Pseudoduganella dura: one gene and its partner. The protein of the gene in region 2 interacts with the protein of the main gene of each other region in a pairwise test. Links are inferred from orthologs where the notes say so. Each region holds a gene or a part of one and is shown on either strand. Other genes may lie near its edges.

What was found.
Region 1: the proteins of gyrB (region 2) and gyrA interact in binary tests that used the Escherichia coli proteins (3 or more experiments, as listed by UniProt). The link is inferred for Pseudoduganella dura from one-to-one orthologs.

Annotation. Positions count from the first base shown.
Region 1 is NZ_WNWM01000002.1:1,518,861-1,525,693, forward strand. The notes cover bases 2,996-6,300. They hold gyrA (DNA gyrase subunit A), read right to left. Parts: upstream 5,926-6,300; coding sequence 3,196-5,925; downstream 2,996-3,195. Other genes in these bases: GJV26_RS06785 (DUF2059 domain-containing protein), read right to left, coding at 2,996-3,122. Also shown: hisC (histidinol-phosphate transaminase), read right to left, coding at 1-156; pheA (prephenate dehydratase), read right to left, coding at 180-1,253; serC (3-phosphoserine/phosphohydroxythreonine transaminase), read right to left, coding at 1,449-2,537; more of GJV26_RS06785, read right to left, coding at 2,547-2,995; outer membrane protein OmpA, read left to right, coding at 6,467-6,833. UniProt on the Escherichia coli protein: A type II topoisomerase that negatively supercoils closed circular double-stranded (ds) DNA in an ATP-dependent manner to maintain chromosomes in an underwound state.
Region 2 is NZ_WNWM01000002.1:3,423,406-3,431,835, reverse strand. The notes cover bases 293-3,439. They hold gyrB (DNA topoisomerase (ATP-hydrolyzing) subunit B), read left to right. Parts: upstream 293-690; coding sequence 691-3,189; downstream 3,190-3,439. Other genes in these bases: GJV26_RS29940 (FxDxF family PEP-CTERM protein), read right to left, coding at 3,237-3,439; dnaN (DNA polymerase III subunit beta), read left to right, coding at 293-643. In the rest of the region: more of dnaN, read left to right, coding at 1-292; more of GJV26_RS29940, read right to left, coding at 3,440-3,848; GJV26_RS14990 (JAB domain-containing protein), read right to left, coding at 4,653-4,820; GJV26_RS30630 (heparinase II/III domain-containing protein), read left to right, coding at 5,049-7,808; GJV26_RS14980 (YgjV family protein), read right to left, coding at 8,399-8,430. UniProt on the Escherichia coli protein: DNA gyrase negatively supercoils closed circular double-stranded DNA in an ATP-dependent manner to maintain chromosomes in an underwound state.

The DNA.
Region 1 (6,833 bases), 1.9 Mb from region 2 along the record:
GGCCGATTCGGGCACGCCGAACGGGTTTTCGTTGGAAGCGAGCTTGACGATGTTCGCTTCGTCGAGGCCGAACTCGCGCGCCACTTCCGAGATGGGCTTGCCTGCCTGGTAGGGAGCGATCGCGCGGACGTAGTCGGGACCGAACTGCTTGGACATGGTTTCTCTCTCTGTTTGTAAATTCAGTTCAGGCTGGTCGGGTAGGAGCCCAGCACCTTGAAGAAGGCGGCGTTACTGTTGAGTTCGGCAAGCGCCTGCGTCACGGCCGGGTTCTGGACGTGGCCTTCGATGTCGACATAAAAATAGTACTCCCACGTGCCCACGCGCGCGGGGCGCGATTCGAAGCGCGTCATCGACACGCCGTGTTTCGCCAGCGGCGCGAGCAGCTGGTACACGGCACCGGCCTTGTTCGGCACGGCCAGCACCAGCGACGTGCGGTCGCTGCCCGAAGGCCCCGGCTGCAACTGGCCGACGATGACGAAGCGGGTACGGTTGTGCGGATCGTCCTGGATGTGGCCGTTGACGACGCCCAGGTTGTACTGCCCGCCGGCGATCTCGCTGGCGATCGCCGCCACCGTGGGATCGAGGCTGGCCAGGCGGGCCGCCTCGGCGTTCGACGCGACGGCGCGCCGCTCCACGTGCGGATAGTTCTCGTTGAGCCAGACCTGGCACTGCGCCAGCGCCTGCGAATGCGCGCAGATGGCGGTGACGCCCTCCATCGTGCCGGTCTTCGTCATCAGGCTGTGGTGCACGGCGATGGCCACTTCGCCGCTGATGATCAGCGGTGTCTGCAGCAGCAGGTCGAGCGTGCGGTTGATCGCGCCTTCGGACGAGTTCTCGACCGGGACGACGCCGAATTCGGCGGTGCCGGCCTCGGTGGCGCGGAACACCTCGTCGATCGACGCGCACGGCAGCCCTTCGACCGCATGGCCGAACTGCTGGTACACGGCCTGCTCGCTGAATGTGCCGGCCGGGCCCAGATAGGCGACGGTGACGCGCTTCTCCAGTGCCCGGCAGGCCGACATGATCTCGCGGAAGATCGTTTGCGCCTCGGCGTCGCCGATCGGGCCGGGGTTGCGCTCGGCCACGCCGCGCAGCACCTGCGCTTCGCGCTCGGGACGGAACACCGGCGCGTTGGTTTCGGCTTTTACATGCCCCACTTCCTGCGCGACCTTGGCGCGCTGGTTCAGCAGGGACAGGATCTGCGCATCGATCGAATCGATCTGGTCGCGCAGGGGTTTCAGTTTGTCTGTCATGGTTGGCTTTGATCTTTGCGAAACGCCGGCCGGAGCCGGCAAATGCAAGTGAGAGTTACCGGCGGAGGCCCGGCCTTGCAAGGCCGGACCGTTCAGCAGGCGCAGAGCATGCTCCGCGAAGGTTCAGCCTTACATGGCTGAACCGCTCAGCAGGCGTAGAGCGTGCTCTACGAAATCCCTGCCTCGCCCCCTGCCTCACCGCCCCGCGAACTCGTTCAGGTAATCGACCAGCGCCTGTACGCCTTCGATCGGCATCGCATTGTAGATCGATGCGCGCATGCCGCCGACGGACTTGTGGCCCTTCAGCTGCAGCAGGCCGCGCGCCTTGGCGCCGGCGAGGAATGCTTCGTTCTGCGATTCGTCGCGCAGGTAGAACGGTATGTTCATCCGCGAACGGTATGGTGGGGCGACGCGATTCCGGTAAAAATCGTCCGCATCCAGTGCCGCGTACAGCAGCCCGGCCTTTTCGATATTGCGTTGCTCCATCGCCGCCACGCCGCCGTTCTTCAGCAGCCACTGGAACACCAGGCCGGCGATATAGATGCCGTAGGTGGGCGGCGTGTTGTACATGGATTCGTTGTCGGCCACGTTCCTGAAATCGAACGCGGACGGGCAGACCGGCAATGCGTGCCCGATCAGGTCGTCGCGCACGATGACGACGGTCACGCCGGCCGGGCCGATGTTCTTTTGCGCGCCGCCGAATATCAGGCCGTATTTTGCCACGTCGACCTGGCGCGACAGGATGTGCGACGACATATCGGCCACGATCGGCACGCCGGCCGGCACATCCGGCACAAAATCGATCTCGACGCCGTCGATCGTCTCGTTGGTGCACAGATGCAGGTAGGCCGCATCCGGCGTCAGGTTCCACTCCGACTGCGGCGGCACCGTCGTGAAGCCGCTGGCCTCGGCCGAGGCGGCCACGTTCACCTTCGCGTAGCGTGCCGCTTCCTTGATCGACTTGCCGGACCACGAACCGGTGCGGATGAAGTCGATCGTCGCGCTCTCGCCTTTCCTGCCCACCAGGTTCAGCGGGATCACGGCATTCTGCGACAGTCCGCCGCCCTGCATGAACAGGATGCGGTAGTTGTCCGGCACGGCCAGCAGCTCGCGCAGGTCGCGCTCGGCGGCGCGGTAGATCGAGATGAACTCGGGGCCGCGGTGGCTCATCTCCATCACCGACATGCCGCTGCCGTGCCAGTCCAGCATTTCGGCGGCGGCCTGCTGCAGCACTTCTTTCGGCAGCACGGCCGGGCCGGCGGAGAAGTTGTAGATCGTGCTCACGGTGTTTCCTTATTTCTGTTTCTGGTTCAGTTCCTGCATCAGCTTGTTCATGCGCGGCGTGATGATCTGCTGCCCGACCTGCATGCCTTCGCCCATCAGTTGCGGCATCAGGCGCAGCGACTTGACGCCCACCGGCGTCTTGTAGAAGGTGGCCAGCTGGCGCATCTCGTCGACCGTGTAGTGGCGCGCGTAGATCGGCACCATGGCTTCGAGCATCTCGTCCACCAGCGCCGGGTCGGCGTACATGCGGCCGATCGCGTCCACCACCTTCGGCAAGCCCTGCTCCAGCTCGGCCAGCTTTTTCGTGCGCTCCGCATCGGACAGTTTCGGATCGTTGCGCACCGCGCCCTCGGCGCCGGACTTGATCATGGCCGGCATCGCGGCGGTCATCTGCCTGAACGATGCCGACACCACGTTACGGTAATCCATGGCCACCAGCAGCTCGCGCACGGCGGCGGCGGCGGCGGGATCGACGGCGGCCTGGGCGGCCGGCGCCGGGACGGCGGCCTGGGCCAGCGCGGACGAACTGGCGGTGGAAGCAACAGCGGCAACGGACAACAACAGGACTGCGGCGATTTTTTTCATATTCTTATGCACATTTCGTTGGTCTGAAAAACCGCGGGCCCGTTCGATCGCTCGGACGGGCCCGCGGGCTGGCTTATTCCGCTGGAGAATCGTCGGCTGGCAAATCGTCTCCGGCCGCATCGTCGTCCGCAGAATCGTCGCCCGCGGAATCGTCGTCCACGGTACCGGCGGCGCCCGCCACGACCGGCATCTCGGCGGCCGCTTCGATCAGGCTTTCCACCTCGTCCGCATCCGGCTCGACGATGCGCTGCAGGCCGGACAGGTGCGTGCCGTCCTCGACGGCGATCAGCGTGACGCCCTGCGTGGCGCGGCCCATCTCGCGGATCTCGGACACGCGGGTACGGATCAGCACGCCGCCGGTCGTGATCAGCATGATCTCGTCGTTCGGTTCGACCAGCGTGGCGGCAACGACTTTACCGTTGCGCTCGCTCGTCTGGATCGCGATCATGCCCTTGGTGCCGCGGCCGTGGCGGGTGTACTCGGTGATCGGGGTACGCTTGCCGTAGCCGTTCTGGGTGGCGGTCAGCACGGTCTGCTGCTCGTTTTCGGCAACCAGCAGCGCGATCACGTTCTGGCCTTCGTCCAGGTTCATGCCGCGCACGCCGCGCGCCGTGCGGCCCATCGGGCGCACGTCGTTCTCGTCGAAGCGCACGGCCTTGCCGGCGTCGGAGAACAGCATCACGTCGTGCTTGCCGTCGGTGAGCGCGGCGCCGATCAGGAAGTCGCCCTCGTCCAGGTCGACGGCGATGATGCCGGCCTTGCGCGGGTTGGAGAAGTCGCGCAGCGGCGTCTTCTTCACGGTGCCCAGGCTGGTGGACATGAACACGTAGTGATCTTCCGGGAACGAGCGGTTCTCGCCCGACAGCGGCAGCACCACGGTGATCTTTTCATTGTCCTGCAGCGGGAACATGTTGACGATCGGCCGGCCGCGCGAGTTGCGCGAGCCTTGCGGCACTTCCCACACCTTCAGCCAGTACATCCGGCCGCGGTTGGAGAAGCACAGGATGTAGTCGTGCGTGTTGGCGATGAACAGCTGGTCGATCCAGTCCTCGTCCTTGGTGGCCATGGCCTGCTTGCCGCGGCCGCCGCGCTTCTGCGCGCGGTATTCGGAGATCGGCTGCGATTTCATGTAGCCGAGGTGCGACAGCGTCACGACCATGTCCTGCGGCGTGATCAGGTCTTCCGTGCCCAGGTCGGTGGCGTTGTGCTCGATCACGGAGCGGCGCGCATCCTTGGCGCCGTATTCGGTGACGGCGGCCGTCAGCTCGTCGCTGATGATCGTCGTCACGCGGGCCGGCGTGGCCAGGATGTCCAGCAGATCGGCGATCTGCGCCATCACGTCCTTGTATTCGTTGACGATCTTGTCCTGTTCCAGGCCGGTCAGGCGCTGCAGGCGCATCTGCAGGATTTCCTGCGCCTGGTCGTCGGACAGCTTGTACAGGCCATCGGGCTGCATGCCGTAGTGCTTCGGCAGGTGCTCGGGGCGGAACGCATTGATGTCCACCTTGTCGCCGTCGCCGGTGCGTGCCAGCATTTCGCGCACCAGCGACGAATCCCAGGCGCGTGTCATCAGCTCGCTCTTCGCCACCGGCGGCGTGGGCGCGGCCTTGATGATGGCGATGAAATCGTCGATGTTGGCCAGCGCCACGGCCAGGCCTTCCAGCACGTGGCCGCGTTCGCGCGCCTTGCGCAGCTCGAACACGGTGCGGCGCGTGACCACTTCGCGGCGGTGCGACAGGAACACCGACAGCAGGTCCTTCAGGTTCATCAGCTTGGGCTGGTTGTCCACCAGCGCCACCATGTTCATGCCGAACGTGTCCTGCAATTGCGTCTGCTTGTACAGGTTGTTCAGCACGACTTCCGGCACTTCGCCGCGCTTCAGTTCGATCACCACGCGCATTCCCGATTTGTCGGACTCGTCGCGGATATCGGAAATGCCTTCGAGCTTCTTGTCGCGCACATTCTCGGCGATGCGCTCGAGCAGCGACTTCTTGTTGACCTGGTAAGGCAGCTCGTCGACGATGATCGCCGTGCGGCCGCCATCCTTGCCGTATTCCTCGAAGTGGGTCTTGGCGCGCATGACCACGCGGCCGCGGCCGGTACGGTAGCCGTCACGGACGCCCGAGACGCCGTAGATCGTGCCGCCGGTCGGGAAGTCCGGTGCCGGGATCAGCTCGATCAGTTCGTCGATCGTGCAATCCGGGTTGGCCAGCACGTGCAGCGCACCGCTGATCACTTCGGCCAGATTGTGCGGCGGGATGTTCGTCGCCATGCCCACCGCGATACCGGACGAGCCGTTGATCAGCAGGTTCGGCACGCGCGTCGGCAGCACCGTCGGCTCTTTTTCCTTGCCGTCGTAGTTCGGCTGGAAGTCGACGGTTTCCTTGTCGATATCCGACAGCAGTTCGCCGGCGATCTTGTCCAGGCGGCACTCGGTATAACGCATGGCGGCGGCGGCATCGCCGTCGATCGAGCCGAAGTTGCCCTGGCCATCGACCAGCGTGTAGCGCAGCGAGAAATCCTGCGCCATCCGCACCAGCGTGTCGTAGATCGACGCGTCGCCGTGCGGGTGGTATTTACCCATCGTTTCGCCGACCACGCGGGCGCACTTCACGTAGGCGCGGTTGTAGTGATAATTACTTTCGTGCATGGAGTACAGCACGCGGCGGTGTACCGGCTTCAGGCCATCGCGTGCATCCGGCAAGGCCCGGCCCACGATCACGCTCATGGCGTAATCGAGGTAGCTCTTGCGCATCTCTTCTTCGAGGGAAATAGGGATTGTTTCTTTTGCGAATTGATCCATTGGCGGGTCGATCTTCTCTGACGTTGGTTCAGGCTGCTTGGGCGTGCAGACAATCGCACGATTTTACCATGGGGGCATGTACCCCGGCCGATCCGGTTCTTTCCCCTCGGCCACACGGCGCCATGCCCGCGAAAAGCGCGGCACAATGGGTCCCGTCGAGGCCCCCTGGCACGGTTTCGCGGCAAGGAACGCATGCAGGCCGCCGGGAGGCCCGCATGCCGGCCTCATGTAATCGTGCCGACATATTCACGCCTTATGATCCCCGATCATTATTGTCGACGTTGCAACAAAACAACATCTTGGTCGAATGCGGCACGCGTCCTGATCGGAGCGCGATTCGTGCGATGCTGATGCGTATGGCAAAATGACGGAAATACAAACTTGGCTGAATCGCAAAACGGCAGTCGGCCACCCTCGTCGCGTAACAGACTCACTGTGATGAACGGCGGGCAACATGTTAGTATTCGCGCCGTTCGCACACTTGAGCACCATATGTCGCGCGGCGCAGGCTGCCGATATCACCCCGAAAGGAAACAAAAACATGAAAAAACTGATCTCCAGCATCTTCGCAGCGTCGGCCGTTCTTGCTGGCTCCGTGGCCGCGCAGGACAAGCCGACCGCGCCGCCTTTCGCGCCCGTGACCCAGGATATCCAGGCAGTCAAGCCGACCAGCGCCTACGTGCAGGATGCGCGCGGCGTGATCGCCCGCAATCCGTTCGGCCTGTGCTGGCGCACCGGCTACTGGACGCCGGCCGACGCGGTGCCAGGCTGCGACCTGCCGATCTGCGTGGAACCCGAGCGCCTGGAAAACGGCAAGTGCGTGGCCCCGCCGCCGCCTGTCGCACCGACTCCGGCTCCGGCCGCCACCCCGGCTCCGGTCGTCGCGCCGGTGCCAACGTCTGAAAAAG
Region 2 (8,430 bases):
TTACCTGAACGGCCTGCTGCTGGTGCTGGACGGCGAGAACGTGATCGCGGTCGCCACCGACGGCCACCGCCTCGCCTTCTGCCAGGTGAAGACGGAACAGGCGTTCGCGCGCCAGGAAGTGATCATTCCGCGCAAGACGATCATCGAGCTGCAGCGCCTGCTGGAAGAAAACGACGACCCCGTACAGCTGGATATCGCCGGCAACCAGGTGAAACTGGGCTTCACGGATATCGAACTGATCTCCAAGCTGGTCGAGGGCAAGTTTCCCGACTATACGCGCGTGATCCCGAAGGGCTACAAGAACGACTTCACGATCGGCCGCGATGAGCTGCTGCGCTCGCTGCAGCGCGCCGCCATCATGACCAGCGACAAGTTCAAGGGCGTGCGCTGCATCATCAGCCCGGGTTCGCTGAAGATCTCGTCCACCAACGCGGACCAGGAAGAAGCGGTCGAGGAACTGGAAATCGACTACGGCGGCGACAGCCTCGACATCGGTTTCAACGTCACGTACCTGCTGGACGTGCTGAACAACCTGAAGTGCGACCAGGTCAACGTGGCGCTGGGCGACAGCAATTCGTCCGCGCTGATCTCGATCCCGGACAATCCCGACTTCAAGTATGTCGTGATGCCGATGCGGATCTGATCATTCGCACAGTTGGAATCAACAGAAATTTATTGAGAAAGTAGTCCATGTCCGAACGCCCAAACCTAGTACCAGTGCAGGTCAACTCCGAAGATTACGGCGCCTCCTCGATCCAGATCCTGGAAGGCCTGGAAGCAGTTCGCAAGCGCCCCGGCATGTATATCGGTGACACCTCGGACGGCACCGGTCTGCACCACCTGGTATTCGAAGTGCTGGACAACTCGATCGACGAATCGCTGGCCGGCTACTGCACCGAGATCCACGTGACGATCCATTCGGACAACTCGATCTCGATCACCGACAACGGCCGCGGCATCCCGGTCGGTTTGAAGATGGACGACAAGCACGAACCGAAGCGCTCCGCCGCCGAGATCGTGCTGACCGAGCTGCACGCGGGCGGCAAGTTCGACCAGAACTCGTACAAGGTGTCCGGCGGCCTGCACGGCGTGGGTGTTTCGTGCGTCAACGCGCTGTCGAAGCTGCTGCGCGTGACCGTGCGCCGCGACGGCAAGGTGCACCAGATGGAATTCGTGCGCGGCGTGCCGCAGAACCGCGAGATCGAGATCCGCGACGGCGTGGCCGTTTCGCCGATCAAGGTGATCGGCGAAACCGATAAGCGCGGCACCGACGTGCACTTCTGGGCCGACGAAGAAATCTTCAGCCACGTGGAATTCCACTACGAGATCCTGGCCAAGCGCATTCGCGAACTCTCGTTCCTGAACAACGGCGTGAACATCAAGCTGTCCGACCAGCGCACCGGCAAGGATGAAACCTTCGCGTTCGAAGGCGGCACCCGCGGCTTCGTCGAGTACATCAACAAGGCCAAGACGGTGCTGCATCCGACCGTGTTCCAGGCCACGGGCGACCGCATGTCGGACCAGAACACGAACATCTCCGTGGATGTGTCGATGCAATGGAACGATGCCTTCAATGAACAGGTACTCTGCTTCACGAACAACATCCCGCAGCGCGACGGCGGTACCCACCTGACAGGCCTGCGCGCGGCGATGACGCGCGTGATCAACAAGTACATCGACGAGCACGACTTCGCCAAGAAGGCGAAAGTGGAAATCTCCGGCGACGACATGCGCGAAGGCCTGACCTGCGTGTTGTCCGTAAAGGTGCCGGAGCCGAAGTTCTCGTCGCAGACGAAAGACAAGCTGGTGTCCTCCGAAGTGCGCGGCCCGGTCGAGGAGATCGTGGCGAAGACGCTGACGGACTTCCTGATGGAGAAACCGCACGACGCCAAGATCATCTGCGGCAAGATCGTCGAAGCGGCGCGCGCCCGCGAAGCGGCCCGCAAGGCCCGCGACCTGACGCGCCGCAAGGGCGTGATGGATGGCCTGGGCCTGTCGTCGAAACTGGCCGACTGCCAGGAACGCGACCCGGCGCTGGCCGAACTGTACATCGTCGAGGGTGATTCCGCAGGCGGCTCCGCCAAGCAGGGCCGCGACCGCAAGTTCCAGGCGATCCTGCCGCTGCGCGGCAAGGTGCTGAACGTGGAAAAGGCGCGCTTCGAGAAGATGCTGTCTTCCGAGCAGATCACCACGCTGATCGCCACGCTGGGCACGTCGATCGGCCCGGACGAGTTCAACGTCGAGAAGCTGCGCTACCACCGCATCATCATCATGACCGACGCGGACGTCGACGGCGCCCACATCCGCACGCTGCTGCTCACGCTGTTCTACCGCCAGATGCCGCAGCTGGTGGAACGCGGCCACATCTACATCGCCCAGCCGCCGCTGTACAAGGTGAAGGCCGGCCGCGACGAGCGCTACCTGAAGGACGACGTGGAAGAAGCCAGCTACATGATGACGGTGGCGCTGAACACCGCCGTGCTGACCCCGCGCGACGGCGCCGACCCGATCACCGGCGAACCGCTGACCGAACTGGCTCGCCAGTACAACCTGGCCAACGCCGTGATGCTGCGCCTGACCCGCGTGATCGACCGCGCCGCGCTGACCGCCATCATGACCGGCGTACAGCTCGACCTGTCGACCACCGACGCGGCGCAGGCATCCGCCCAGGCGCTGGCCGACAACATCAACGATCCGGCGGTGACCGTGTCGGTGCGCTCGGATGAACTGTCCGACAAGCACATGCTGCGCATCGCACGCATGCATCACGGTAACGTGCGCGTGTCGACGATCGACGCCGACTTCGTCAGCGGCGCCGATTATGGCGTTCTGTCGAATGCGGCCGCAACCTTCACCGGTTTGATCGGCGAGGGTGCCATCATCCGGCGCGGTGAAGGCGAGCGCACCAAGGAATCGACCGTGCGGGACTTCCACGAAGCGATGCAGTGGCTGCGCGACGAAGCGGAACGTACCGTTTCGAAGCAGCGCTATAAAGGTCTGGGCGAGATGAATCCGGAACAGCTGTGGGAAACCACGATGGACCCGACCGTGCGCCGCCTGCTGAAGGTGCAGATCGAGGATGCCATCGCAGCCGACCAGATCTTCACGACGCTGATGGGGGACGATGTGGAGCCGCGCAGGAACTTTATCGAGACGAATGCGCTGAGGGCGGGGAATATCGACGTTTGATGTTTTTATGCTAGCCGTTCAAAAGGGGCCTCGCGGCCCCTTTTCTTTTAACTGGCCTTCTTGCGGCGACGCGCCGCGACGCCCACTGCGCCCAGGCCCAACAGCATCATGCCGTACGTGGACGGTTCCGGCACAGCGGCGACGGTATAGCCGAACGTGAAGGTAGCCGAATTCCAGATGGCGTCGGCACCCGGCAGGTCGTCCATGTTTTCCGCGAACTCCAGGCGCAGGATGCCGTCCTGGCCGACGCTGAAGCTATAGTCGCCGTGCTCCGCACCGGTATCGAGGTTGCGGAAATCCACGCTGCCAGTGTAGTGGTCGGTACCTGCGTGATAACCTCCGTTCGGATCGGCCAGGAAGCTGGGCAGGAAGTAAAGCTGGTTCCATTGCAGGCTGTCGCTGAGCTGCACATATGCCTCGTTGATCATGCTGCCCTGGTTGGCGGTCAGCGTGACATCCCAGGTGAATGTGTTCAGGTGCGAGCGCGCACCGAGGTCCACCTCCACGATGGTATTGCCTTCCCAGCTGAGATACGTATTGCTTGCCACGTCGGCCAGCGTGATCGTCTTGGTCAGGTCCGCCGCGTTGGCGGCCCCGCCGATGGCGCATGCCGCGATGGCGGCGAACATCACACTACGTACCGGTTTCAGGTTTTTCACTTATTGCCCTTTCGAAGTTAGGTGCTGCGTTGGGTGTGAAAAAAATAACACCGGCTGGACGGTTTGGCAGTCCCCCGAAAGTCTAGTCGGTAGCGAATTAAAGGAAAAACAACAGTCGAGAAGAACTAATAAGGTTGCTGTGAAGACGAGCCGCGCTGCCTCACTGCTGGCTGGCCGTCACTGCCAAGCTAAGGTAAAGTAGGCTTCGGCTGACTTCCGGTTTCGGCCAGGAGCGGTCATTGAAGCACTTGGCTTGCACCAATAATTGCGCACTGAAAACGAGCAACATTGTGTCTGATGATAAAAAAAATAGAAATCTTCGAAATGGCTATTGGCGATATCGGCGTATGGGTCGACGGTGGAATTCACCCGCTTCCAACTGATGCATGCGCGTTGCAGTTTTCTCGGCTATGGTCCTAGTTTGCTTACGGTAGCAGCCGTCGTCTCGTCACAGTAGTTATTAACGACGACTTTCGCCTGAACGGACGCAGCTACCGCGACACTGCATTTCCCTGTTGCAGTTGCAACCTGCTGAGTGGCATGTCCAAACGAAGCAGCCGTGAGGGCTACTACCGTCGTGACGGCTTAAAGCTGCCGATCACTGAGCATTGCCGCGCTCGATGGAGCGCCAGTTCACCTGAACTTGTGCGTCCTGTGCTGCGGTAGCAGCCGTGCTGCCATTTCCAGTCTGCGCATCCTGATTGCCCGGGGCGACAGACTTAGGGACAGTTTGTTCAGCATTAGCAGCAGCTGACTCGCGGTAATAGCCTCTCGATGATCGGCCCAATCCGGCCGGTCAGCACTTCAAAATTTATACCTGACGGTGTTCGGCGAACGAGTGTGTCGAGTCTCGGCCACAATAATGTGGTCCGCCACACGGATATCAACAAAGTTCAGTGCCTGGACTAACGTACGGGTGAGACGCACATCTGCCTTGCTCGGCTCCGGCAATCCCAATGCGTGATAGTGCACCAAGTCTCCCAGCTTCAAGCGCGTGCTATCTCTTCTCACAGATTTTTGTATCAAATCAGCAAAGTCTAGAAAATAATTCGGTTTTTATTATAAATAAGGCAATTATCACGTATAATTTTATGGGTTTTACAAAAAATTTTTCAGAGACTAGTAACTTGGTAGTTCCATTCTGCTCGTTCTCGACTGTAAAGCCAAAGAGTATTCATACTGACCTGAACGGAGTCCATCGTGATCAAATTTCTTGCATTATCTATTTCTCTTATGGGAGTAGCACAGGCTGCTCCGACAATCGAATATTTTTATTCCGATTCAAACCATGTCGTCCCAGGGCAAAGTATCAATTTGTATTGGAAAGTCGAGGGTGCCACTAGGATTATATTGAACGGACTTGCAGTGACTGGCAATTCGACCAATGTCGTCATACCATCGGCAGCAGCTAGCAGCGCAGTGAGTTACAAGCTCGATGTCAGTGATATTGCCGGGAACATCGTCTCCAAAACCATAACGCCACAACCAGGGAAAATGCTTAATGGAGAAAGGATTACAGAGGCTTACGTTCCCGGCTGCACATTCACCACAGCGGACTTTTTTACGAATCATTTCGTTCCACGCATTGAACCTCGCGATTGCACAGAAGTAAAAGTAACCCAGCCCATATTTGTTTGGCCACAAGTACCAGATATGGCAACGGGGGTTAATATGACTTTCACCCTGAGCCGCGTAAACTCCGACAACACAAGACAAGTTGTTTATACGACGAACACGACCACTCCACGTATTATCCTGCCGTCAAATATTATGACGCCCGGCTCTTATATTTGGAAGGTATCATACATCAACAGAAACAACCAGGCAAAGACAAGCAATGAACGCCGTTTCATTTTTAACGAAATGAAATATGCGAACATGCCTGCAGCAAGTGCCGTAATTGCAGCAGTCATGGCACGTCCGCATCCGCGGGTTTTACCACGCGATGCCAACAAGCAGCCAATATCCGCCGCTATATTGCAGCAGAAAATCGCGGCGGGCCTGGAGAAGCCTGCTTTCGACAAATATTTTTATCAAGCAAAACAGGTTGATATCGGCAATAAAGATTACACTAACTCTGTTGTTTTACCCGAGCCGGCAACAAAAGAGCAAGCATTCAATGTAGCAAAAGCACAGATGAATGCAGTGGAATGGCTAGCATTTGCATCGCACTTGGATACCAGCCTTGACGCCACGGCAATTGCCCGTTACCGCACCAAGGCTATTGACCGCATGGTTGCCACTGCAACATGGAAAACTGGGCTAGACGGTGTTACCAGCGAATATATTGATGACCAAGCAAATCGTGTCATCATGAGCACGCTGGCGTTAGGCCTGGATCTGTTGCAGAACCAAATGTCCGAAGCGCAAATTAACACAGTGATTGTTGCGATTAACGAACGATTACAGATTACCACAACCAAACTCGACGGTAATCTAAATGGCGACAGCTATTACTCCAACCTATCCAGAAAACCTCTCGACTCCCATAATCTCGCGGCAGTACATTACGTTACCCAAACACTGATGTATGCATCCGGAATACAAACAAAAAATTACGAGATCGATGCAAACTACCAGCAACTTGCAAAATCATGGGAGCGCATGGTTACTACAATGGGCGCTTGGGGAGGCAGTGCCGACAGCGCCCTTGGCGACGGCACTTTCTATGGCTGGATGGCCATGGAAATTTATGCCCCCATGCTCGCAACATATCGGATCATAGCAGGTGCGAATCTGCATGAAACGCCGCCGTTCGCTAACATAGTGAATAATTTCATCGCATTCACTCCACGTCACCGGATTTTCGATTCAGTGATGGGGGCGTTTGGCGATGCAACAGAAAAACGTGGAACATATCTATCATATGCACACTCAACTTATCGCCTGTTTGCTCATCTTTCACGTCGCGAGATTGATCAATGGTATGCCACCGAGACTACTGAGACAGTGCCAACTGTAGTTAAGTCAATCTACTCCTTCTTGATGTATGGAATAGATTCGCAGATTTCAGCTCCGGGAAATACGCCAATCCTGCCGGCTTCCTATCTATTCGAAGACGCTGGAACGGTAGCAATGCATTCCATATCTTCCGACCCTCTCCGATCGAGCCTTTACTTCCGGTCAAGCAAGCTCGGATCGTTCAGCCATAATCATGCTGACAATAATGCATTTACATTTGTCTCAAGAGGCGAAGATATCTTCATTTCTGGCGGGATTTATCCCTCCTATGGAGGCGAGGTATATCAGGCAACGCGACGTGCGACAAGGTTTAAAAATGCCATTACATTCGATGATGGCCTCGGCCAGGCTTACAATACTGACAAACCAAATTTGCCCGTTTTTTCAATGCAAGCGAGTGGGAAGTTGATTAATTATTACCATAAAGATGACGATGATAAACCCTGGTCAATCGCTACGGGTGATGCCACCAATGCATATCGTCAGTTTACCGATAAAGCAACACCCCAATGGCAGCCACTTCTTAACAAGGCGATACGCACGGTTGCTTACAATCGAAAAGCCGGCATCGCTGTTATTTATGATTATGCTGAAAGCCCGATTCCACGTCGATGGGAAGCAAATTTCCAGACTTTGAAACCAGTATCTCTCCCCAGCTCCACGAGTGATCGAATGATCAGGGTGCGACGGAAGGACGGCAGCGATGTTTGCGTCGTATATCATGGATATAATGGAAAATGGACAACGGAATCCATGGGAAAATACTATCCCGAACCAACAGACAAAGACGGGATACTGATTCCTGAAACCACTCAATTCCATACAACGTACACCACGGATAACCTTTCTTCCATATACAGCGGAGTTACAGTTATTACAGAGGATTGCAATGATGCTGACGATGTACCGGTCAAATACATCGAGGGATTAAAATATACTCTGCAGTTCAACGGCAAAGCACTACATTTCGACCGCGAAAAAGTACAAATCTCTGAGTAAGTAGCCGTTACACAGTAACCCCACCTCCCGGTGGTGTTACTTGTGTTATCACCGCCCACCATTACGATCCTCCGCAGGAATACTTGCCAAACCATAGTCAGCTCATTATCTTCTTTTAAAGATAATAATGCAACGTAGCAGATTTATTTTTTACTTAATGTCTTGTGGCAAGATATTGTTTAATTTTCAATAAAATAGTCATATATCTACTTACTATTTAGCACATAACCAAATTGGCCCAGTCTCACAATATTCGGAAAATCCGGTACCGGAACCTGATATTGGGTCACCAAGCTTAGTTCTTGAATTAATCTTCTCAGCAAAAAATCTGTTCACCAAACCCCGCACGGCGGCGATGGCCTCTCGATGATTGGCCCATTCCGGCCAGCCATCACTTCAAAATGCAAACCTGACTCCTGGGGTGTACTCCAGGACTGATGGGTAAACGTCTCCTTGGGGCGGAACCGGACTGACCAGTCTTAACCGTCATTGGGAAAATTCGCCAACCTGAGTTCGAGTTTGTATTGCCATGGAGCTTGTTTACTCGCTGTTTCGGGAAACAATACCAAGAGACTTTCCATCTCCGGCAATCAGGCGACCAGCGCCGCCCGTTGCCGCGCCA